Regions from separate parts of the Nitratireductor rhodophyticola genome, predicted to be linked through region 2. Evidence: riboswitches for the same ligand, from Rfam matches in the RefSeq annotation. Region 2 holds a riboswitch; the other holds the start of a gene.
What was found. A riboswitch is a leader RNA that binds a small molecule or an ion and turns the genes downstream of it on or off. The one in region 2 is predicted to bind S-adenosylmethionine.
Positions count from the first base shown of each region.

Region 1: another riboswitch for S-adenosylmethionine. It lies ahead of KUG85_RS07215 (O-succinylhomoserine sulfhydrylase); the one in region 2 lies ahead of metA (homoserine O-acetyltransferase MetA).

Region 1 covers NZ_JAHSSF010000002.1:302,501-314,074, forward strand. The annotation lists gene KUG85_RS07185 (GcrA family cell cycle regulator) at 1-200, opposite strand, end outside; gene KUG85_RS07190 (aspartate aminotransferase family protein) at 575-1,768, shown strand; gene argF (ornithine carbamoyltransferase) at 1,788-2,705, shown strand; gene KUG85_RS07200 (Hsp33 family molecular chaperone) at 2,687-3,688, shown strand; gene apaG (Co2+/Mg2+ efflux protein ApaG) at 3,681-4,073, opposite strand; gene KUG85_RS07210 (CDP-alcohol phosphatidyltransferase family protein) at 4,266-4,871, shown strand; gene KUG85_RS07215 (O-succinylhomoserine sulfhydrylase) at 4,879-6,069, opposite strand; SAM riboswitch at 6,120-6,197, opposite strand; gene KUG85_RS07220 (2'-deoxycytidine 5'-triphosphate deaminase) at 6,281-7,372, shown strand; gene KUG85_RS07225 (ion transporter) at 7,382-8,179, opposite strand; gene KUG85_RS07230 (PhoX family protein) at 8,386-10,266, opposite strand; gene KUG85_RS07235 (TonB-dependent receptor domain-containing protein) at 10,464-11,574, opposite strand, start outside.
Region 2 covers NZ_JAHSSF010000003.1:74,559-86,132, forward strand. The annotation lists gene KUG85_RS11385 (cell division protein FtsX) at 1-814, shown strand, start outside; gene KUG85_RS11390 (YdcF family protein) at 896-1,612, shown strand; gene KUG85_RS11395 (lysophospholipid acyltransferase family protein) at 1,683-2,471, shown strand; gene KUG85_RS11400 (gamma-glutamylcyclotransferase) at 2,490-3,023, opposite strand; gene KUG85_RS11405 (DUF2125 domain-containing protein) at 3,099-4,094, shown strand; gene KUG85_RS11410 (prephenate/arogenate dehydrogenase family protein) at 4,098-5,033, opposite strand; gene hisC (histidinol-phosphate transaminase) at 5,037-6,137, opposite strand; SAM riboswitch at 6,256-6,333, shown strand; gene metA (homoserine O-acetyltransferase MetA) at 6,387-7,307, shown strand; gene KUG85_RS11425 (omptin family outer membrane protease) at 7,497-8,462, shown strand; gene KUG85_RS11430 (DUF1330 domain-containing protein) at 8,494-8,820, opposite strand; gene KUG85_RS11435 (NAD(P)H-dependent flavin oxidoreductase) at 8,903-9,970, opposite strand; gene KUG85_RS11440 (class I SAM-dependent methyltransferase) at 9,974-10,738, opposite strand; gene gloB (hydroxyacylglutathione hydrolase) at 11,046-11,574, shown strand, end outside.

The sequences.
Region 1 (11,574 bases), on a different contig from region 2:
CCCTGGGTCGATGGCGCCGCCTTTTTCTGGCGGGTACGCGGACTGGTCGCGCGGCCACGGCTGGACAGCTTGAGGCGGTGGACCTTGCCGATCACGGCGTTGCGGCTGACGCCGCCAAGCTGAGCTGCGATCTGGCTCGCGCTCAGGCCTTCCGCCCACAATTTCTTTAAGGTTTCGACTCTTTCGTCAGTCCAGTTCATCGGGACACGCTCCTGTCCAGCGTGCGGAATCCGAATCCATTCCCGCTCAGCCAAAGCCGAGGGAGCACCATATGATCATGGTAGGTGTGGTCCGCCGCACAAAATGTAGTCTTTTTGCTTGGGCTGAAACTACCTTATCGGCAGACTCCGTGACAAGAGTCCTTACCGTAAGCTGATTCGGTTTTTGGGGTTTTCCCCAATTTGCTGTTTTTTGCTGTCACTGAGCTGTCGTGCCTGCGTGCGTTGACAGGCAAGCGGAAACAACCGATAAATCTCACGAGTGCCGCCCCTTGGGCGGCATTTTGATTTCATTCTTTCGTACCCGTGGCCGTGCGGGGCGAAAACCAATCTCAGGCTCAGCGGAGACCGTGTGGATGCGTGAATCTGCGCTTTATGGAACTTATGCTCGTCAACCTCTCGCGTTTGAGCGGGGCGAAGGGTGCTGGATAGAGACTGCCGACGGCGATCGCTATCTGGATTTCGCCGCCGGCATCGCGGTCAATTCGCTGGGCCATGCCCATCCGCACCTTGTAGCCGCGCTGACGGAGCAGGCTGGCAAACTATGGCATGTCTCCAACATCTACGAGATCCCCGGCCAGGCCCGGCTCGGCGAGCGGCTCGTCGAAAACAGCTTTGCCGACAAAGTGTTCTTCACCAATTCCGGCGCCGAGGCGCTGGAATGCGCCATCAAGACCGCACGGCGCTATCACCACGTCAACGGGCACCCGGAACGCTACCGCGTCATCACGTTTGAGGGGGCATTCCACGGCCGTACGCTGGCAACGATCGCAGCCGGCGGACAGGCCAAGTATCTTGAGGGTTTCGGTCCGAAGGTCGAGGGTTTCGACCAGGTGCCGTTCGACGATACGGAAGCGCTTCTGAAGACCATAGGCCCGGAGACCGCGGCCATCCTGGTTGAGCCGATCCAGGGCGAGGGCGGCGTTCGCCCGATCCCCAACGCATCGCTGCGGCGTTTGCGGGAATTGTGCGACAGGCATGGTCTGCTGCTCATTCTCGATGAGGTTCAGAGCGGCGTCGGGCGCACGGGCAAGCTGTTTGCGCATGAATGGGCCGAGATCACACCGGATCTGATGGCGGTGGCGAAGGGCATTGGCGGCGGCTTTCCGCTGGGCGCCTGTCTGGCAACGGCGGAAGCGGCCAAGGGCATGACCCCGGGCACCCATGGTACGACCTTTGGCGGCAACCCGCTTGCGATGGCCGTGGGCAATGCCGTGCTGGATGTCGTGCTGGAAGACGGCTTCATGGAGAGCATCAGTCAGAAGGGGCTACTGTTCAAGCAGAGCCTGGCTGCCGTTGCGGACGAGTTCCCGGACATTGTCGAAGGTGTCCGCGGCGAGGGCCTGATGCTGGGCATCAAGTGCAGGGTGCAGAACCTGCGCCTTCTGGAAGCGCTGCGCGACCAGAAGATGCTTGTGGTGCCGGCCGGCGACAATGTGCTGCGCCTTCTTCCGCCCCTGATCATCACCGAGGATGAGATCCGCGAGGCAGTGAAGCGCATTCACGACGCTGCCGCTGCGGTGAGGGCGACTGAAAAAGCCGATGCTTGAGAAAACCAGGGAGACGGGCATGGCCAGCGGTCTGCGCCATTTCATTGATCTTTCGACCGTTGATCCGCAGGACCTGCGCTTCATGCTCGACGATGCGCGGGCGCGCAAGGAACGCCTGAAAGCCGGCGAGCGTGAAAAGCCGTTCGAGGGCAAGGCGCTGGCGATGATCTTCGACAAGCCGTCGACCCGTACCCGCGTTTCCTTTGATGTCGGCATGCGCCAGCTTGGCGGCGAGACGATCATGCTCACGGGTGCGGAAATGCAGCTCGGCCGTTCCGAGACCATTGCCGATACGGCAAAGGTGCTGTCGCGCTATGTAGACGCGATCATGATCCGCACGACAGCCCATGAGCGTCTCGTCGAGCTGGCGGAAAACGCCACCGTTCCGGTGATCAACGGCTTGACCGACGACACGCACCCCTGCCAGATCATGGCCGATATCCTGACTTTCGAGGAGCATCGCGGTCCCGTCAGGGACAGGCTGTTTGCCTGGACGGGCGACGGCAACAATGTCCTGCACTCGCTGATCGAAGCCTCGGCCCGCATGGAGTTTCGGCTTAACATCGCCGTCCCTCCAGGTAGCGAGCCGATGGAGAAATATGTCGACTGGGCGCGCGCCAATGGCGGCCGGGTGACTTTCACGAAAACGGCCGAGGAAGCGGTGGCCGATGCCGACTGCGTTGTGACCGACACCTGGGTGTCGATGGGACAGGAGCATCGCGCGCGTGGCGACAACGTGTTCAAGCCCTTCCAGGTGAATGAGGCGCTGATGAAGCACGCGAAATCCGATGCGCTGTTCATGCATTGCCTGCCCGCGCATCGCGGCGAGGAAGTGACGGACGAGGTTATCGACGGGCCGCACTCGGTGGTGTTCGACGAGGCGGAAAACCGTCTGCACGCACAGAAAGCGGTACTTGCATGGTGTCTCAACCGGTGACGAGCGAAACGAGGCAGTTGGGCGAATTCGGTTTTGCCGGCGACGATCACGTCGTTCCGTTCGACGTGGATCCGCTGGATGTGCGCGGTCGCGCGGTCCAGCTCGGGCCCATGCTCGATCAGATTCTCGCCCGTCACACCTATCCCGAACCGGTGGCGCGGCTGCTTGCCGAAGTCATCGTTCTGACGGTGCTTCTGGGAAGCTCGCTCAAATTCGAGGGCAAGTTCATCGTCCAGACCCGCTCCGACGGGCCGGTCGACATGCTGGTGGCGGATTTCTCCACGCCGAGTTCCATGCGGGCCTATGCGCGCTTTGACGAGGCGCGCCTTGAAGAAGCGATTGCCGCCGGCAGGGACGCTCCCGAGGATCTGCTTGGCGCCGGCGTTCTGGCTTTGACAGTTGATCAAGGCTCCGACATGCAGCGCTATCAGGGCATTGTGCAGCTCGACGGCACCACGCTCGAAGAGGTGGCACGCACCTATTTCCGTCAGTCCGAGCAGATCCCGACCGAGGTGCGTCTTGGCGTTGCCAAGATGGTGCTTCCGGGGGGTGAGAGCGGGCAGGAACACTGGCGTGCAGGCGGGTTACTCCTGCAGTTCCTGCCGGGGTCTCCAGAGCGCATGCGCGGCTTCGACCTTCCCGGCGGCGATGGCGACGAGGACCACGACGGCTCGACCCATCCCGAAGACGACGCCTGGCAGGAAGCGCGCATGCTGCTCGCCACCGCGGAGATGACGGAGCTGGTTGACCCCACGGTCGGCGCCGAGCGCCTGCTTTACCGCCTCTTTCATGAGCATGGCGTGCGCGTTTATGAAGGATCGGACGTGCGCGACGACTGTTCGTGCTCGCGCGACAAGATCAGGTCTGTTCTGGACGGGTTCACGCCGGAAGAGGTGGCTGACAGCATCGAGGATGGCGTCATTCGCGTCACCTGCGAGTTTTGTTCGACCGAATACGTGTTCGATCCCGGCGATTTCAGTTGATCCGCGTGGCGGCACCCGGCAGATCGAGCGAGAATGCCGGGATGTCCACGTCAAAAAACGCACCGCGCGGCCCGCGCATCGTATAGCGCCCGACCATGATGCCCGAGGGGGCGGTTAGCGGGCAGCCGGATGTGTAGGTGTAACTGTCACCCGGCTGCAGCACCGGCTGTTCTCCCACGACACCCTCTCCGCGCACTTCCTGCACCCGCCCCGTTTCGTCGGTGATGTGCCAGTAGCGCGCGACGAGCTGCACGGTCTCGGGCGAATGGTTCGTGATCGTGATCCGGTAAGCCCAGACGAAGTGCCCGTTTTCGGGGTCCGACTGCGCGGACAGGTAGCTGGGTTCGGCGCTTACTTCGATCGATTGGGTGACAGCTCTGTACATGGTTCAAACTCGCCTTGCGCGCATCCGACGCAGGAAGGGTGGGTCCTTCCCGTGAAAGATCAAGAGCATAACAGAGATGACATGGCGGTTCATGTATGAGGTTCGATGATCTTTCATGACGCCATTGTGAGCGGCATGAGAGGTCGAATGGCGTTAAGCATGGGGGCATTGAGGACAACGTGCTGGTGAAACATGCTTGACGGTTGGGCGCACCGAAAGATCGATCCCGGATTATCGGCCATGGCCGCTCAGCTTGCGGCAGCGGGGGTGCGCGCCAACGCTGTCACCTATGCGGGGCTTGTCCTGGGGTTGGCCGCCGCTGCCGCCATTGCATTTCAGGCTTACTGGGCCGGGCTCGCCCTCATCCTGGCCAGCCGTTTATGCGACGGGCTGGACGGAGCCGTTGCCCGGATACACGGCAAGACCGATTTCGGGGGGTATCTCGACATCGTTCTGGATTTTGCCTTTTACGGGGCCGTGCCGCTCGGCTTCATCATCGCCGATCCCGGTGCCAACGCAATCGCCGGCGCCGTCCTGTTGCTGGCGTTCTACGTGAACGGGGCGAGCTTCCTCGCCTATGCGATCATGGCGGAAAAGCGCAGGCTCAAGAGCGATGCGCGCGGTGAGAAATCGCTGTTCTTCACTACGGGGCTTGCCGAAGCGAGCGAGACACTGGCCGTATTCGTGGCCATGTGTCTCTTACCATCCTGGTTCCCGGTTTTTGCCTACGGGTTCGCCGTGCTTACCGCCTACACCACCGTGTCACGCATTGTTCTGGCGGGCAGACGGTTCGGCTGAACCCGCTTCAGGTCGCGTCCAGTGCCCGTTCGATGTCAGTGAGAAGATCGTCGCCGTCCTCAAGACCCACCGAAAGGCGCAGCGTGCCGTCGCCGATGCCCAGTTCGGCGCGGGCCTCGTCAGACAGATTCTTGTGCGTCGTCGTGGCAGGATGGGTAATCAGGCTCTTGGCGTCACCCAGATTGTTTGAAATCTGGAAGATTTTCAAAGCATTCTCAAAGGCGAATGCGCCTTTCTTGCCGCCCTTCAGTTCAGCGCAGATTAGCGTCGAACCGCCCTTCATCTGCCGGGCGATGATATCTGCCTGAGGGTGATCCTTGCGTCCCGGGTAGATGACGCGGGCGACCTTGGGGTGGTCGGCGAGCAGATCGGCGATACGGCCGGCGCTCTCGGTCTGCTGGCGCACGCGCAGCGGCAGCGTTTCCAGCCCCTTGAGCAGAGTCCACGCATTGAAGGGCGAGAGGCTTGGCCCCGTATGGCGGAAAAAGTCCTGCAGTTGCTCGTCGATCCACTCCCTGTCCGAAAGGACGACACCACCCAGACATCGGCCCTGACCGTCAATGTGCTTGGTCGCGGAATAGACGACCACATGCGCACCGAGCTCAAGCGGCTTTTGCAGAAGGGGTGTGGCGAAGACGTTGTCGACCACAAGCCGCCCACCAACTTCGTTGGCAAGGGCCGCTACGCCGGCGATGTCGGCCACTTCCAGAGTCGGGTTGGTGGGGCTTTCAAGGAAGAAGAGCTTCGTGTTCGGCCGCACGGCGGCCTTCCAGTTTTCAAGCTTCGCGCCGTCGACAAGCGTTGTCTCGATCCCGTAGCGGGGCATCAGCGTTTCAACCACCCAGCGGCACGATCCGAAAAGCGCGCGGCCCGCCACCACATGATCGCCCGCCCTGAGCGAGCAAAGCAGCGCGGCGGTAACGGCGGCCATGCCGGAAGACATGGCGCGCGCCTCTTCGGCTCCCTCCAGCGCACACATGCGGCGCTCGAACATGTCGACGGTCGGATTGGCATAGCGGGAATAGACGAAGCCCGGTTCTTCGCCCTTGAAGCGGGCTTCCGCCGCTTCCGCACTGTCATAGACAAAACCCTGCGTCAGATAGATCGCTTCGGAGGTTTCGCCAAAATGCGAGCGGGTGACCCCGCCATGAACAAGCGCCGTCTGTGCTTTCCAGTCGTTCTCGGAATTGTCTGTCATCGCTTCTACACCCAACAAAAAAACCGGCCGCGAAAAGCCGCATGCCGGTTCGGTGATCGAGCGCGGCCTTTTAGCGACTTCTTTAACGTGGCTGCAAGCCGACCGGCCAAATCACCACGGGATAAAGGTCCATTAGACCTTCAGGCGCCTTGCGTCAACGACAAGCGGCGCTAAACCTCGTTCAATCAAACCCTGTGCAAGGAGAGGGGCGTTGGCAAAAGCGGGAATTCTGCCGGACAAGGACATTGCGGCACTGTTCGACAATGGGGCGCTCGCCTCGGCCCACCCGCTGGATGGCGACCAGATTCAGCCGGCCAGCCTCGATCTGAGGCTTGGTACCGTTGCATACCGCGTGCGCGCCAGCTTCTTGCCGGGGCCGAACCACCGGGTTTCCGAAAAGCTCGAGAAACTCAAGCTGCACGAAATCCAGCTCGGCGAGGGCGCCGTGCTGGAGACCGGGTGCGTTTACATCGTGCCGCTGCTGGAAGGGCTCGATCTGCCAGATGGCATCTCCGCCTCCGCCAATCCCAAGAGTTCGACGGGCCGGCTCGATATCTTTACCCGTGTGATGACCGACAACGGGCAGGAGTTCGACAAGATCCCCGCCGGCTATTCCGGTCCGCTCTACATGGAGGTGAGCCCGCGCACCTTCCCGATCGTCGTGCGCACCGGATCGCGCCTTTCGCAGATAAGGTTCCGCACCGGCAAGGCGCTGCTCGATGAAAGCGCGCTGGCGGACCTGCATGCGCGCGAGACGCTTGTCGCTTCGGACGACCCCAACATCACCGGCGGCGGTATCGCGCTTTCGGTCGATCTGAGTGGTGGCGAAAACGGCTTGATCGGGTATCGCGCAAAACATCACACGGCGCTCATCGACGTGGACAAGCGCGATCAGCACGACATCGCGGATTTCTGGGAGCCGCTGACCGGCGACGGTGCGGGCGGCCTGATCCTCGATCCGGACGAGTTCTATATTCTCGTGTCGCAGGAAGCGGTGCATGTGCCGCCGCACCACGCTGCCGAGATGACGCCATTCGATCCGTTGGTGGGCGAGTTCCGCGTGCATTATGCGGGCTTTTTCGATCCCGGCTTCGGGCATTCGTCCGCTGGCGGAACCGGCAGCCGTGCGGTTCTGGAAGTGCGAAGCCACGAGGTTCCGTTCATTCTCGAACACGGCCAGATCGTCGGCCGTCTCGTCTACGAGCGGATGCTCTCACGCCCCCGTGCGCTCTACGGCGCGGACCTGAAGTCCAACTATCAGGGCCAGTCGCTGAAGCTCTCCAAGCACTTTCGCATGCGCTGACCGCAGGGGTCAGCGCTCTTCGCGCGCCTTATCGACAGTCAGTGCCTGCACCTCTTTGCGCAGGGCGCGGATTTCATTGAGGATGATCTCCTGCTCGGCCTGCAGGGCTGTGCGTTCTGCCGAAGCCTCTTCATCATGCTCGGCCTGCATGGCCGAGACGATGATACCGATGAACAGGTTGAGCACCGTGAAAGTGGTCGAGACAATGAAGGGGATGAAGAACATCCAGGCGAGGGGATAGACCTCCATCACCGGACGGACAATGCCCATCGACCAGCTCTCCAGGGTCATGACCTGGAACAGCGAGTAGGCGGAGAGGCCAATCGTGCCGAACCAGTCCGGAAAAGAAGCGCCGAACAGTTTGGTGGCCATGACGGCGAACACGTAATAGACGAGACCCAGAAGCAGCATGATGGAGCCCATGCCCGGCAGGGCCGCAATGAGGCCTCCGACCACCCGGCGCAGTGACGGCACCATGCTGACCAGCCGCAGAACGCGCAGGATACGCAGGGCGCGCAGCACCGAGAGCCCGGCCGTTGCGGGCACGAGGGCGATGCCCACCACCACGAGATCGAAGACGCGCCAGGGATCGCGGAAGAAGTTCTGCCGATAAACCGCCACACGGGCCAGAAGCTCGGCGACGAACACGCCGAGAATTGCCTGATCCAGCGTCTGGAGCAGTGGACCGAAAGCGTCCATGGCCCGCTCGGAGGTCTCGAGACCGAGCGTAACCGCATTGATGATGATGAGAACGGTGATGACCGCTTCGAAGCGGCGGGATTCGATCAGGCTCTTGAGCGATTGCACGTTTGGCAGTCCGGTTGGTGATTTGTAGAATTGGGCGGCAAACAGGTGGGATGGAAATGGGGCGACGTCAAGCCGTCCATAACAGTCTGGCCACAAGCGTATGCTTCATGCGTGCAGACAGGCAGACGCATCACGCTCTGTCAGGTCAAAAAAAGAGGCAGGGAGCACTGCTCCCTGCCTCGTTCATGCATTTGTGTTGGCGGTTCTCAGCCGATGGCTTCACCATCTTCGCGCCAGACGGAGATCACCGCCGAGCGGGGCTTTCCATTGCCGTCCGGCCAGTTGCCGCCCGGATGCTGGATGCCGACGAACGCGACCTTCCTGTCCGCCGACCAGGTCAGGCCGGTCACCTCGGCGCCGTTCGGCGCAGTGAGGAAGCGGGCGATTTCGCCGGTCTCGGGATTGCCCACCAGCATCTGGTTGTTGCCCTGCCCCTCGAACTCGCCTTCATTGCTGTCGTCGCCATCGGTCTGGATCCACAGCATCCCGTCTGAAGAGAAAGCCATGCCATCGGGCGAGTTGAACATATTGCCTTCGTTCACATTGTCCGACCCGGCATAGACATTGTTATAAGCCTTCGGGTTGCCGGCCATGACATAAAGGTCCCAGGTGAACGTGTCGGCGCCATGGTCCTCGCCTTCCGGCCGCCAGCGAACGATCTGGCCGAAATTGTTGGTCTCGCGCGGGTTTGGGCCGCCCACGGGCTGTTCATCGCCGCCGGCATTGGCCTTGACGCCGCGGTTCTTGTTGTTGGTCAGGGCGCAATAGGCCTCGACCCGCAGTGGATTGGCCGCAATCCATTCCGGGCGGTCCATCGTGGTGGCACCGACTTTCGATCCGGCCATGCGGGAGAAGACGAGGATTTCCTCGATCGGCATGCCGGTGGTCTCCGGCGTCAGGGCCAGCCATTCGCCAGTCATGTCGTCATTGAACCTGGCAACATAGAGCGTGCCGTCCGAAAGCAGTCCGTCCGTCGGCTGGCCTTCGGCCCAGGTGCCATTGGATACGTAGCGATAGATGAACTCGCCACGCTCATCGTCGCCCATATAGACCACGACGCGCCCGTCGGCAGCCTGCACCATCTCGGCGTTTTCATGCTTGAAGCGCCCGAGCGCGGTGTGCTTGACGGGCGTCGATTCCGGATCGAGCGGGTTGATCTCTGTCACCCAGCCGTGGCGGTTCGGCTCGTTGGGCTCTTTGGACAGGTCGAAGCGCTCATCAAATTTTTCATAGGCGTAGCGGCCTTCGCCGCCGATGCCGTAGCGCACTTCGCCTTCCGTGGCCTCGCGTTCGGCTGTCGTGCCGAAATAGCCGTTGAAGTTCTCTTCGCAGGTCAGATAGGTGCCCCAGAGCGTTTTGCCGGAGCCGCAATTGTTCATGGTGCCTTTCGGCGAGCGGCCTTCCGGATCGGCATTGGTCTTGACCAGATCGGAGCCTGCGGCAGGGCCGTCCATGGTCATCGGCGTCTCATGCGTGATGCGGCGGTTATAGGGGCTGTCGAGCACCACGGCATAGCCATCGCCGCTGTCAGCGATTTCCAGCACCGTCACGCCCTGCATGTTTTTGAGGAGTTTCACCTCGTCCGCATTGCGGGGCATGCCTTCCGCTTCTGCGGGGAGATTGATCTTCGGGTTCACATATTCGGAATTGATGGCAAGGATCGTCCTGTCGCCATCGGTAAAGGTCTCCATGCCGTCCGTGTTCTCACCGAACACCTTGTCCGACATCTCGACCGGCACGCCCGTTTCGGGTGAATAGGCGCCTTCTGCATCCTTGAAGAGCGGGTCGCCCCAGCGCACCAGGGGCTTCCAGCTATAACCGGCAGGAACGTGAATCTCGTGGTCGGTGGCAATCCCGATGGGCTCGAAATTGAACGTTGCGCCCTCCGCCTTTGCAGACGACGTGGAAGAAAGAACGCCCGTTCCCATAACGGCTGCAGCAGAGCCGAAGGCGAGCACACCGCCCAGGAACCCGCGACGCGAAATGGCGCGCTCCACAACGGCGTCAAAGGCGTTGTTGTCAGGGCGCGGGTCGCGCATTTCGTCGAATTCGTCCCACGACAGGCGAACGATATCCTGCTTGTTCATGACGGCAGTCCTCTGGCTGTTTGGCTGGATCGAGCCGCCTGTGGCGGCATCTGCCTGTAGTCGTAGCGAATGCGTGCGACAGGATTGTTACAGCACTGTGTCCAGACGGCGAGACTGATGAGGCGCAAATGGAAAAGGCCGACCGTGGCGTACGGTCGGCCTTTCAGATGATCGTCGCATTACCGGTTTCGGAGAGACTAAAACTTCACCGCGGTGTGGAAGGTGAAGGTGCGGCCTGGCGCATAAACAGGATCGATGCCACCTCGGTTCGAGCTTGCGGCAAAGCCGGTGCGCTCAAAGTAGGTTTCATCGAACAGATTCTCGACACCGACGCGGATGGTCATGTTTTCATAAGCCGGAGGTGTCCACTCGGCATATGTGTTGACCACCGTGTAGGCTGGCTGGTCGTAAAAACCTTCTGCCGTGGCATACGCGTCGGAAATCTTGCCCGCCCACGCCAGCGATGCGCCGAGCTTCAGATTGTAGTCGGGGATTTCATGGTCGATGTAGAGTGTGGCCATGTCGCCAATCGGCATGAACGTTCCGCTGTTGGGCAGTGCCGACACGCCGCCCACTGTCACCTTGGCCTTGGTGAACGTGGCACCGATCTTGGTATTCTCCCAACGGTAACCCGCATTCAGCGTCACACCGCGTGAGCGGGCCTCGTCCGGAGAATTGTGCAGCGTGCCGCCCGTTCCCCATTCATAAACGGGAAGACCGTCAATGCGCGTATCGAAGAAGGTCACGCCGGCGTTCCAGTTCTCGCCGCCGAAATTCGCACCCACTTTCAGGTTCTGCGCCGTGCCGGCGCTGAAACCCGGGTCCGTGGCGAAACTGTCGTCGCGGGCATGCACATAGCCATAGTCGCCGATCACATAGCCAAGCCAGGTGCGCGAGGCGCCGGCAAACACTTCGAAATGATCGTTGAACTTATAGGAGACCGTCGCGTTCACGCTGGCGCCGCTGTCGGAGAACTTGTTGTCGTTCCAGTCGGTGAAGCGATGCCCGTCATAGCGCACGCCGGTCGACAGGTTGAGACCGTTGTCGAATTCGAAGCGCCCCTGCGCGAAAGCGCCGAGCTGAAAGGTCGAGAAGTCGCGGTAGCGGCGATTGTTGTTGCCGTAGTTGTCGGTGAAATAGCCATGCCGCCCGAAGTCGACACCGGTCGTGATGTTGCCGTAGTCGAAGGTGAAACGGTTCTGGACCTTACCGCCGAACAGATCTTCATCCAGGGCCATGTTGCCGTTGGTGCGGTTCTGGTAGTTCGGACGCCAGTAGTTGTTTTCGCTGTAATAGAGCGTCACCTCC
Region 2 (11,574 bases):
AACCCTCGTGCGCGACACGGCTGCAACCTGGCAGACGCAGATCGCCCGCGAAGCGACCATCCAGATCAAGCCCGAGGAAGGGCTCGATATGACCGCCGCCCTCGCCCAGGCTCGCGACATCGCGGCCAGTTATTCCGGCGTGCTCGATGCCAGCATCGTCGATGCGCAGGCCACCGCCCGCCTTCTGGAACCATGGCTCGGCACGGGCCTCGACATCGACAGCCTGCCCGTGCCGCGGCTCGTCATAGTCACCATAGATCCTCTGTCCCGCCCCGACTTTGCCGGCATGCGCGCCGAACTGCAGGAGACCGTCGCCAATGCGACGCTGGACGATCATCGAACCTGGGTTGACCGGCTGGTCGCCATGGCGCGCACAACAGTCACCATCGGCATGTCTGCGCTGGTGCTCATGCTTTCCGCCACCGCCCTGACCGTTATCTTTGCCACCCGCGGCGCCATGGCCGGAAACGGCCACATTATCGAAGTTCTGCATTTCGTCGGAGCGGAAGCGCCCTTCATCGCCTCTCAGTTCCGACGCCACTTCCTGCTGGCGGGCATGAAGGGCGCCGCCGCCGGCGGGATCGGAGCGATCCTCGTTTTCATCGGTTTCTACTGGTGGTCTTCCCGCAATATGGCAACGCCTGAAGCCGATCAGGCCACCGCCCTGTTCGGCAACTTCGCCATAGGTCCCTCGGGGTATATCGGGGTTGGTGCCATCGTCATCGTCATTGCCGTACTGACGGCAGCGACCACGCATGTCACCGTTCTATCCTATCTGAAGAGCGTCGACAGCACCCACCCCGACAGCATGTAACGATACAGAAACGGCTATTGTCTTGTTCACCAACGGCCCGCCGACTATCCATTGCCGTAATTTACGGCTAACCATCGCACCATGAAGCAAGAGCGCCAGCATGGCCTCGACGGCCCGGGAAAGCCTCCGCGACGCGGCAGGCGCTTTGGCATGCGCCGTCTGGCCAGGCTTTCATTGCTGGTGTGTGTTGTCGGAGCCTTCATCTTCATTGCCGGCTTCGGGTTATTTGCCGATCATATCGGCCACCTTTCAGCCCCGCGTGATGTCGACGATGCCGACGGCATCATCGTGCTGACAGGAGGTCAATCGCGCATCGACGCCGCCGTGAACCTGCTCAAGGCTGGTAAAGGAAAACGGCTATTGATAAGCGGCGTGAATCCCGTCGCGCGGGCCGACGACCTCCGCATCGCGACCGGCAGCGAGGCGGCCCTTTTCGACTGTTGCGTCGATATCGATCATGCCGCACTCGACACGATCGGAAATGCCGAGGAAAGCGCCAAATGGGTGCAGGCAAACGCCTATGACAGCATCATCCTCGTGACCAACAACTATCACATGCCGCGCAGCCTTCTCGAGATGCAGCGCCTTCTGCCGAACTCAAAAGTCTACCCTTATCCCGTGGTCAACACACCGCTCGACAATGGCGCATGGCTTGCAAAACCCGACGCGCTCCGGGTACTCGCAACCGAGTATGCGAAATATGTCGGCGCGCTCGTTCGCGAGGTTATCCCGCTTCCCCGCAACACTGGCATCAACGGTCCTGCGGAGCTTACGAAAGCAAGCGCACACAGCGACTGATCCCTCCGCAGCTTTGCCTCGGCGTCCGGTTCATGTAAGAGCCTCGCAAGACACCCAACGGGCCAGGTTCATGCTCTATATTCGCTCCGCCGTTTTCAATGCCGTCTTCTATCTGAACCTCATCCTTCAGATGCTGTTCTGGACACCGGTTTTCTTTCTTCTGCCGCGCAAGAAGGCCTGGTTCGTGCCAAAATTCTGGGCCGCGTCCAGCCTGTGGCTGCAAAGGGTGATCACGGGTGCCCGCTCGGAGATAACGGGCCTGGAAAATCTGCCAGACGGACCCTGTATCATTGCCCCGAAGCATCAGTCGTTCTGGGATACGATCGCCTTTCTGCCGAACATTCCCGACGCGCTCTACATTCTGAAACGCGAACTGGTCTGGATTCCGTTTTTCGGCTGGTATGTGGCCAAGATGCGCATGATTCCGATCGATCGCGGCAGCCGCACCAAAGCGCTGAAACAGGCCGTGAAATCGGCGCATGAACTGATGAAGAACAACCGGCAGCTCATCATCTATCCGGAAGGCACGCGCCGCCCGCCGGGTGCCGAGCCGGCCTACAAATACGGCATCGTCGAACTCTATGCCCAGCTTGGTGTTCCTGTGGTTCCGGTTGCACACGCCGCAGGACTCTTCTGGCCCCGGCGCAAGTTCCTGCGTCATCCAGGCGTCATTCGCGCCCGCTTCCTGCCGCCCATCGAACCGGGCCTCTCCCGCGAAGAATTTCAGAAGCGACTGGTCAGCGAAACCGAGGCCGCCTGCGACGAGATGCTGGTGGAAGCCGCAACCTCATCCAACCCGCCTCCCCTTCCCGAGACCGCCCGCAGGCGCCTGAGAGAGCTGGGCGTCCTGCAAGGCTAAGGCAGAAACCCGGGTCACTTAAAGGGCATTGTCCGTCTGGCCAATGCGCGCGGCCACGGTTTCCAGCCAGTGATCGCGGATGCCGAGTGCTTTCAGGTGTTCCACGGTGTTGCGCACATAGTCCACATTCGGGCCCGATTGCCCGACCGATGCGCTGACCTGCCGCGCGGCATGATCGACATCGAGGCTGCCCGCATACTGGCCGTGACTACGGTCGACCACATAGGTCAGCGCCGTTACCGAAGCACCGTCTTCCAGACGGATTCCGACGCGGCGTTCCAGATAGACATTCGTGACGAGTTCCCGTTCGCGCAGATAGTCGACCACTTCCGTTTCAAGTTCGCCCGGCACACGAAAAGCGAGGCCAAGGCACGACCCGCCCCGATCAAGCCCCAGCACCAGACCCGGCCGATCCGGCGTCCCACGATGCACATGCGAGTGGATACACAGAGCGCGGCGATAGCCATATAGTCTGGCTTTGCGGGTCTCCACATGCGCAAAACCCGGCCGCCACATCAGCGATCCATAGCCAAAGACCCAAAAATCGTCCATATCGCCTGCCCAATGCTTGAAAGGGTGTTGCCGTCTCGCCATCACTGGAGGCGAACGGGTTAACCGGAGGACATCATGCCGTCAAGAAAACGCGCCAGACGCAGTTTCAGCCGCCGTTTCTTTCTCTTCGCGCTTTTCATCGTTTTGGTGATCCTTGCCTATACGGGCGCCTGGTTCTACGCCGCCGACACGCTGGAACAGCGCACGATCACTGCGATCGAAGACCTGAACGCCGGACACCAGCGCGCCAATTGCGAGGAGCCGACAGCCCGCGGCTATCCTTTCCGCATAGGCCTGTTCTGCCGCAGCGTCTTTTATGAGGATGCAGAAAACGGCGTGTCCGTAAGCGCCGGCGCGTTCCGTTCTGCCGCACAGGTCTATCAGCCAATGCGCACGGTGGGCGAGCTGGACGCGCCTGCCCGCATCGCAACGCCCTATCTTCCCGCCATTGAAGCCGACTGGGAGAACATGCGCATCAGCGCACGCCTCACGGCCAGCCTGCCGGAACGTCTGTCCAGTGAAGCAAAGAACGTTGTTCTGACGCTTGATGATGACAACCGTCAGCCCATAGCCCGCGCTGGCAACATTCAGGCCCACACGCGTCAAAACGGGACTGATCTGGACCTCGCCCTGATTGCGCAGGCCCTAACCATCGATCCGGGGCTCACAAACGGCACCGCGATACCGGCCATCGACGGTGAATTGCTCGTCACTCTGGATGATGGTGTGGCACTGGCCAGCACCAGCGTGCCGGAACTGCGCGGCCGTTCGGGCACCGTTGAAAACCTTAACCTCAAGATCGCAGGCGGAAATGCGGGCCTCACCGTCAAGGGGCCGATCAGGATAGACGAAAACGGCCTGATCGATGCCGAACTGCGCGTGACGGTCAACGAGCCTCAGAGAATCGCGCAGCTTGTCGGCCAGATCGTGCCTGACAAGCGCGATGAGATCGCCGGAATCACGGCCGGGCTCGCCAATCTCGGTGCGGCACCGACCCTGCCGGTGAACATCCGCCAGGGTCGCGTCTTCGTCGGCTTCCTGCCACTCGGGAGCATTCCGCCCGTAAGATGAGGCTTACGGCTTTTCGGGGTGCGCAAGCGCGTGTCGGCCAAAGTCCGGCACGTCGATGTCCTGACCTGCCTCGATGATGGACCGCCGGATCGCCCGTGTCCGGGTGAACATTTCGAAGAGCTTCTCCCCGTCGCCCCACCGGATTGCACGCTGGAGAGCCGAGAGGTCTTCGGAAAAACGGGCCAGCATCTCCAGGATCGCATCGCTGTTGTGCAGGCACACATCGCGCCACATCGTCGGGTCGGAGGCTGCCAGACGTGTGAAATCGCGGAAACCGGAGGCCGAGTATTTGATGACTTCCGACTTCGTGACCGCCTCCAGATCGTCCGCCGTACCCACGATGTTGTAGGCGATGATATGCGGCAGATGCGAAACGATGGCCAGCACCATGTCATGATGTTCAGGATCCATCCGGTCCACCATCGCGCCACAGCCTTCCCAGAAGGCTGACAGACGCGCCAGCGCGTCCACATCCGTATCCGGCAGCGGCGTCAGAATGCACCAGCGCCCCTCGAACAGATCCGCAAAACCGGCATCCGGACCGGAATCTTCGGTACCCGCGATCGGGTGCCCCGGGATGAAATGTACGCTGTCAGGCAGATGCGGTTGCATCTGCGCAATCACCGACGCCTTGGTCGAGCCGACATCCGTGACAATCGCCCCCGGTTTCAATCCCGCGGCTATGACCTTTGCGACCGCGCCCGAGGCACCGACGGGAACCGAGACGATAACCAGATCGGCGTCCCGCACAGCTTCGGCCGCATCCTGCTCGTAGACATCGCCCAGCCCAAGTTCGCGGGCTCTGGCCAGCGTCTTCTCACTGCGACTTGAAATGGCAATGGTGGTCGCAAGACCGCCATGCCTGACGGCCCGCGCAAGCGACGAACCGATCAGGCCGATGCCGACCAGCGCGACCTTGTCAAAAAGTGGTTCAGGCACAACTCAGCTTTCCATGAATTCCTTGAGCGCGGCAACGACGCCGCGATTGGCCTCTTCGGGGCCGACAGTCAGACGCAGCGCGTTGGGGAAGCCATAGGGCACAACCCGGCGCAGCACATAACCGCGCGTCCCAAGGAAGGCGTCCGCATCCGCTGCCGACTTGCCGCCATTCTCGGGAAAATGGATCAGCAGGAAATTGCCGACGCTGGGCGTGACCCTCAGGCCGAGCTTGCCAAGCTCCTCGACCAACCAGGCACTCCAGGTCTCGTTGTGCGCAACGGCCCGTTCCACATGCGCCTTGTCGCGGATCGCCGCCGCACCCGCCTCGATGGCCAGCGCATTGACATTGAAGGGACCGCGCACGCGGTTCACCGCATCCACCACATGCGCCGGTGCATACATCCAGCCGATGCGCAGCGCCGCCATGCCGTGGATTTTGGAGAAGGTCCGCGTCATCACGACGTTTTCGCTCGAAGAGACGAGTTCGATACCGGATTCGTAATCGTTGCGGCGCACATATTCGGCGTAGGCAGCATCCAGCACCAGAAGCGCCGTCTTCGGCAGGCCTGCCTGCAGGCGGCGCACTTCGTCCACCGGAATGTAAGTGCCAGTCGGATTGTTCGGGTTGGCAAGGAACACGATGCGCGTTTTTTCCGTCACCGCCGCAAGGATTGCGTCGACATCCGCACGCTCCTTGTCTTCCTTCACCACCACCGGCGTGCCACCGGCCGCCAGCGTCTGGATGCGGTAGACAAGAAACCCGTGCTCGGTGAAAATCGCCTCGTCGCCGGGCTTGATATAGGTCTGCGCGAGCAGGCCAAGAAGCTCATCGGACCCGTTGGAGCAAAGAATATTGGCCGGGTTCAGCCCATGCGTCTCCGCAATGGCATTGCGCAGTTTGGTTGCCGATCCGTCCGGATAAAGCTCCAGATGCCCCATCGCTTTGGAAATCGCCTCGACAGCCGCGGGCGAGGGCCCGAGCGGAGATTCGTTCGAGGAGAGCTTCCACACCTTCGTCGCACCTGGCGCGCTCTCGCGGCCGGGCACATAGGCGGCGATATCCATGACACCGGGCTTCGGTTCGGGACGGACGGACGTACTCATTGAATGGTCCTGTTTTTGGGAAACGGTTAGTCGGATCCTCGACCCTGCGGAGAAAATCCGTCCGTTGCTTTAGCCCATGACAGCGATTGACGCAAAGAAAACACCATCCTAAATAAAGACCTTCACTCGTGGTGATTTGGCCGGTCGGCTTGCAGCCACGTAAAACAATTCGCTAAAAGGCCGTGCGAAGCAGAATTTGCTGAGACCGGTCGCGATTTCGCCACCGGTCTTTTTTGTTGGAGCAAAACAATGCCGATCAAGATCCCCGACCAGCTTCCCGCCCGCGATGTTCTCGTGCGTGAAGGTGTGTCCGTGATGGACGAGCAGACAGCGCTGCGGCAGGACGTCCGCCCACTACAGATCGGGCTCCTCAACCTCATGCCCAACAAAATCCGCACCGAAACCCAGTTTGCCCGGCTGATCGGCGCTTCGCCCCTTCAGGTGGAACTGACCCTCGTGCGTATCGGCAACCACCGTGCCAAGAACACGCCGGAAGAACACCTGATATCCTTCTACCAGACCTGGGAGGAAGTGCGTGACCGCAAGTTCGACGGCTTCATCATCACCGGTGCGCCGATTGAGCTTCTCCCGTTCGAGGACGTCACCTACTGGAGGGAACTGGAGCAGATTCTGGACTGGACGCTGACCAACGTCCACTCATCCTTTTATATCTGCTGGGGTGCCATGGCGGCTGCCTGGCATTTCCACCGCATTCCCAAATACACGCTCGAGAAGAAGGCTTTTGGCGTCTTCAGGCACCGCAACAATGCGCCCGCCTCTCCCTTCCTCGCCGGCTTCTCAGACGATTTCGCCATCCCCGTCTCGCGCTGGACCGAGGTCCGCTCTGCCGACATTCCCGCCGACAAAGGCCTCCAGGTGCTCATGGAATCGGACGTTACCGGCCCCTGCCTTTTGACGGAAGAGACAGGCAACCGGCTCTATATGTTCAACCACATCGAATACGATTCCACCTCGCTCAAGGAGGAATATGACCGCGATGTTGCCACGGGGACCGAGGTTGCCGTACCGCACGGCTACTACCCGGACAACGATCCCAGCCGCCCGCCTCTCAACCGCTGGCGCTCACACGCGCACCTGCTCTTCGGCAACTGGATAAATCAGGTCTATCAGTCGACGCCTTATGAGCTTGAACAAATCGGTCAGCGCTAGTAGACGCACATCCGCTCCTTTCGCCAGGCATGTTGCCAAACGCCCGAGAAGAATAGCGGGTCGAAAAAGAGTGTCAGTTCGAAACACAGCTTATTATTGCATAAAATAAAAATACACTAAAAATTATATAGAAGTGATTTTGTTTACGTTTTTTTAGAAGCTCTTAATTTTGACAGTGGATTCCAAACGATGCGCAAGTTTTTCATTCCAGCTATATTATTGTTTTCAATTTCACCGACATTGGCGCCTGCAGCCGACCTCTCGGTCCCAAACAGATTAGAGTTGGCATCGCGCGACGGTGAAGTCACCTTCATCGGAGGCGTGGGCTACACATTTCTCCGGGCTGAAGAGATCGTGTACGACTCTGCTGGAAATCGCGTCAGCGCGCTTTTCTGGGAGAGCGAAGCGCCCGTTCTGACTGGGAGTTTGCATGCGCGTTTTGCCGGCCCGTGGACGCTGGCGGCAAGCGCGACAGTGGGCATATCCGGGAAAAGCCGAATGGAGGACTATGACTGGCTCGATGCATCGCCCAGCTATGCCTTCAACGACTGGAGCGATCACTCGATTCACCCCGATACGGAGCTAAACCATTATTTCACGGGCGATATCGCACTCGGGCGTGATTTTGAGATCAGGGATTCGCTGACCCTCAATCTGCATGGTGGTTTCAAATATACAGACGTCAAATGGACTACTTTCGGCGGTTCATTTGTCTACAGCGAAAATGGCTTCCGTGACGATATAGGAAACTTCCGCGACAGTGAGCGTGGCATCTCCTATCAGCAGAAATTTCCGGGCGTCTTCCTGGGGGCAGAAGCCACCGCAAGGCACAAAGGCTGGACCTTCTCCCTCCAGGCGCGCGGGGGCCTCAACTTCAAAGTCGAGGATGAAGACCACCACTGGTCGCGCGACCTGCGTTTCAACAGTGATTTTGGCACCCTGCCGTTCGTTTCTCTCTCCGGGCGGGCAGAATATAACCTCACCAAAAACGCCAATCTGTTTGTCGCCGCAAATTTCGAGCAACATTTCCATAAAATCGGCGATGTGCGGATTTCCGAAATCGCTTCCGGCGCACCGGTTGAGGCATTTCAGGATGGTGGCGGCCTCGAGTTCCGCACCGTCACAATCTCCGGCGGCTTCAAAATGAAGTTCTGAGGTGTTCGGGGCAAGGCAGGCCCCGTCATCCTCATGCTGCAGACAGAATATCGCTTGCCCTATGGTCGGCGTCGACACCGTCGATCAACAGGATCTCGCCGTCTGAGTTGTCGCTGCGCAGGGTCTTGATGGCCTGATAAGCCGGCGAGGCATACCAGGCATCGGCCTTCCCGCGATCTGGAAAGGCGATCACGATCAGGTCGCCCTCCCAGTTTCCTTCCTTCACCTCCGGCAGTGCGCCGTGGATGATAAAATGCCCGCCGAACGGCTCGAGCGTTTCATCGATGCGCTCCAGATATTCGACGATGGCCGGGCCCATGACGACATTGCGAAGATGACCGATGGCGTAGGCTGGCATGCGCGAAGTCCTTCTCTCGAACATTGTTTGAGAGCACATTGCAGCGCCTTCTGAATGAAACCAATTACCCCTGAGGTAAACGCTAACCTCGAAGAAGCGTTTCGGCATCACGGGCGAGTTTGACAGTCAGTTCGCCCGCCGGCATCGGAGCGGCGAGAGGTGCTGCCTGCCCCGCCCAGAGCGGCGAAAAATCGCTCACCCCCGCCTTCTCGGCGGCAGCACGCAATGGCCCCACCGCCGCCGTGGCCAGCGGAAACGCTGGAGCCCTGTCGCTCATCGGCCCCACCTCACTGACGAAGCGGTTCAGGAGACCGCGGGCAGGCCGGCCCGTGAAGACATTGGTCAGAACCGTGCGGTCGTCGCGCGCAAGCGCCAGCGCATCGCGGTGGCCGGGGCTGGTGAGCGCTTCCGGCGATTGCAGATAGGCCGTCCCGACCTGAACGGCGGATGCCCCAAGCATGAAACACGCGGCAACCGCGCGGCCATCCGAGATTCCGCCCGCAGCAACGACCGGCACGGAGACCGCATCGACCACCTGCGGCACCAGCGCCAGTGTGCCGGGCTGTGTGGCAATGTCCGGCTCGAGAAATACGCCTCGATGCCCGCCGGCTTCCGCCCCCTGGGCGATGATCGCGTGGCAGCCATTCTCTTCGAGAAAGCGCGCCTCGGCGACGGTCGTTGCGGAAGCTATGATCTTCGCGCCTGTCGCACGAACGCGCTGCATCAGCGCACCGTCCGGCAGGCCAAAATGGAAGCTCACCACCTCCGGCCGAAATTCTTCCACGATGGCACAGCTTTCTTCGTTGAAAGGATTGCGCCCAGCCCCGGGAGGTGCGGCATCCGGATCGATTCCAAACTCGGAATAATAGGGCCGCAGGCGCTCACGCCACGCCGCTTCCCGCTCCGCATCGGGCGTGGGTGGCACATGGCAGAAGAAATTCAGATTGACCGGCCTGTCGGTGCGCTGACGTATAATGCCCATTTCCGTCCGGATCTTTTCCGGCGTGAGCAGGGCGCAGGGCAGCGCGCCGAGCCCGCCCGCCTCACAGACTGCAATCGCCAGTTCCGATCCGGCAGACCCCGCCATCGGCGCAAGCAGGATCGGAAGCTCAATGCCAAAAAGTTCGGTAATCCGGGTATCCATCGCCATTGGTCAGCACTCCCTTTCCTGATTGCGCCTGAGGGCGCCGACGCGTGTTGCGCCCTGCGGTGAAAGCACCGGCACGAAGACACGACGCGATGCGCGGGCTGTCACCGGCAGCCCCTGGTAGAGACGCTTTTCAGCCTCCACCACCAGAACGCCGGCGAAAATCGGCCAGAAGCGCCGTCCGGCCTGTTCCAGCAATTGATGAAGCCGCAGGACAAAGCGCCGCTCGGAGGGTGGAAAATGCAGGGCGTCGCCCCAGGCCGTCGCGGTAAAGTTCGCTTCCCGCAGCGCCTCGGCCAGCTGCGTGCGGGAATAGGGCCGGCCGGTGCCAAAGGGGGTGTTTTCGAAACGCGCCCACATGCCCCGCCGGTTCGGCACCGCGATCACAAGGCGGCCACCGGGCGCAAGAACACGCCATATCTCCAGCAGAGCCTGCTGCGGATTTTCCGTGTGCTCCAGCGCATGAACCATGAGCACCCGGTCAACGGAGGAATCGGGGAGTGGCAGTTCCTCCTCGAACACCAGTGCTGTGGTTGAGGCTTGCCCCGCCGGCCACGGCACCGCCCCCTGCATGGCCGGCATGAAGGCAAATGCGCGCTCCGCATCTGCGCCGAAACGGTCGAGCCAGGGCAATGTGTAGCCAAGGCCTACCAGACGTTCACTGGTGCTCTTCGACCAGATGGACGACAGCGCCATCGCAAGGGAGCGCTCGGCCAGGCGACCAAGCAGGGAAGAATAGAAAGCGCGAAGCGCAACAATGTCCGAAATCATGGCTGCGACGGTACCCCCCTTCCACGACACCGGCAAGAATTGTCCGTGGCAATCAGATGGAGGGAGAGCTTCATCGCACGATCAGAAACGAACGCAGATTTCCATGTTTGCGCAGCAAAATGGCAAGGTCGACCGACCGCCGGCGCATATGCGCCGCAAGCCAAGGGCGCGGATGCGCCCGCCCGGCGCTTGAGGGAAAGAAAGACGAAGGGCAATCGGGTTCCCCCGATTGCCATGGAGAATTGTCGCACCCGGCGTGACAAGCCGCCGCCCTCGCCCTATCGTCCAGCCGACAACGGAGAGATTCATGGCCTTGAAGATCGAGCAGTTTATGTGCCGGAGCGACAATTTCGGCATTCTGGTCCATGACACGGAGACGGGCGAGACAGCCCTCATCGACGCGCCGGAAGAACGCGCCATCCTGTCCGCCGTCGAGCGGACTGGCTGGCGCCCGACAATGATCCTCACCACCCATCATCACCCGGACCATGTGGAGGCGAACCTCGCCCTCAAGGAGCGCTTTGGCCTCACCATCACGGGTCCGGCGGCGGAAGCCGATCGCATTCCCGGCATAGATCGCACGGTGAGCGAAGGCGACACGGTTTCGGTCGGGAAACAGGGCGCGACGGTGATCGAGACACCGGGACATACGGCTGGACATGTGAGTTATCACTTCGCCGAAGCTGGCATCGTGTTTACTGCCGACACGCTGTTTGCGCTCGGCTGTGGCCGCCTTTTCGAGTGCAAACCGCCCGTCATGCTCGCTTCACTGAAGAAGCTCGCCGCACTCCCCCTGGAAACGATCGTCTATTGCGGCCATGAATATACGGAAACCA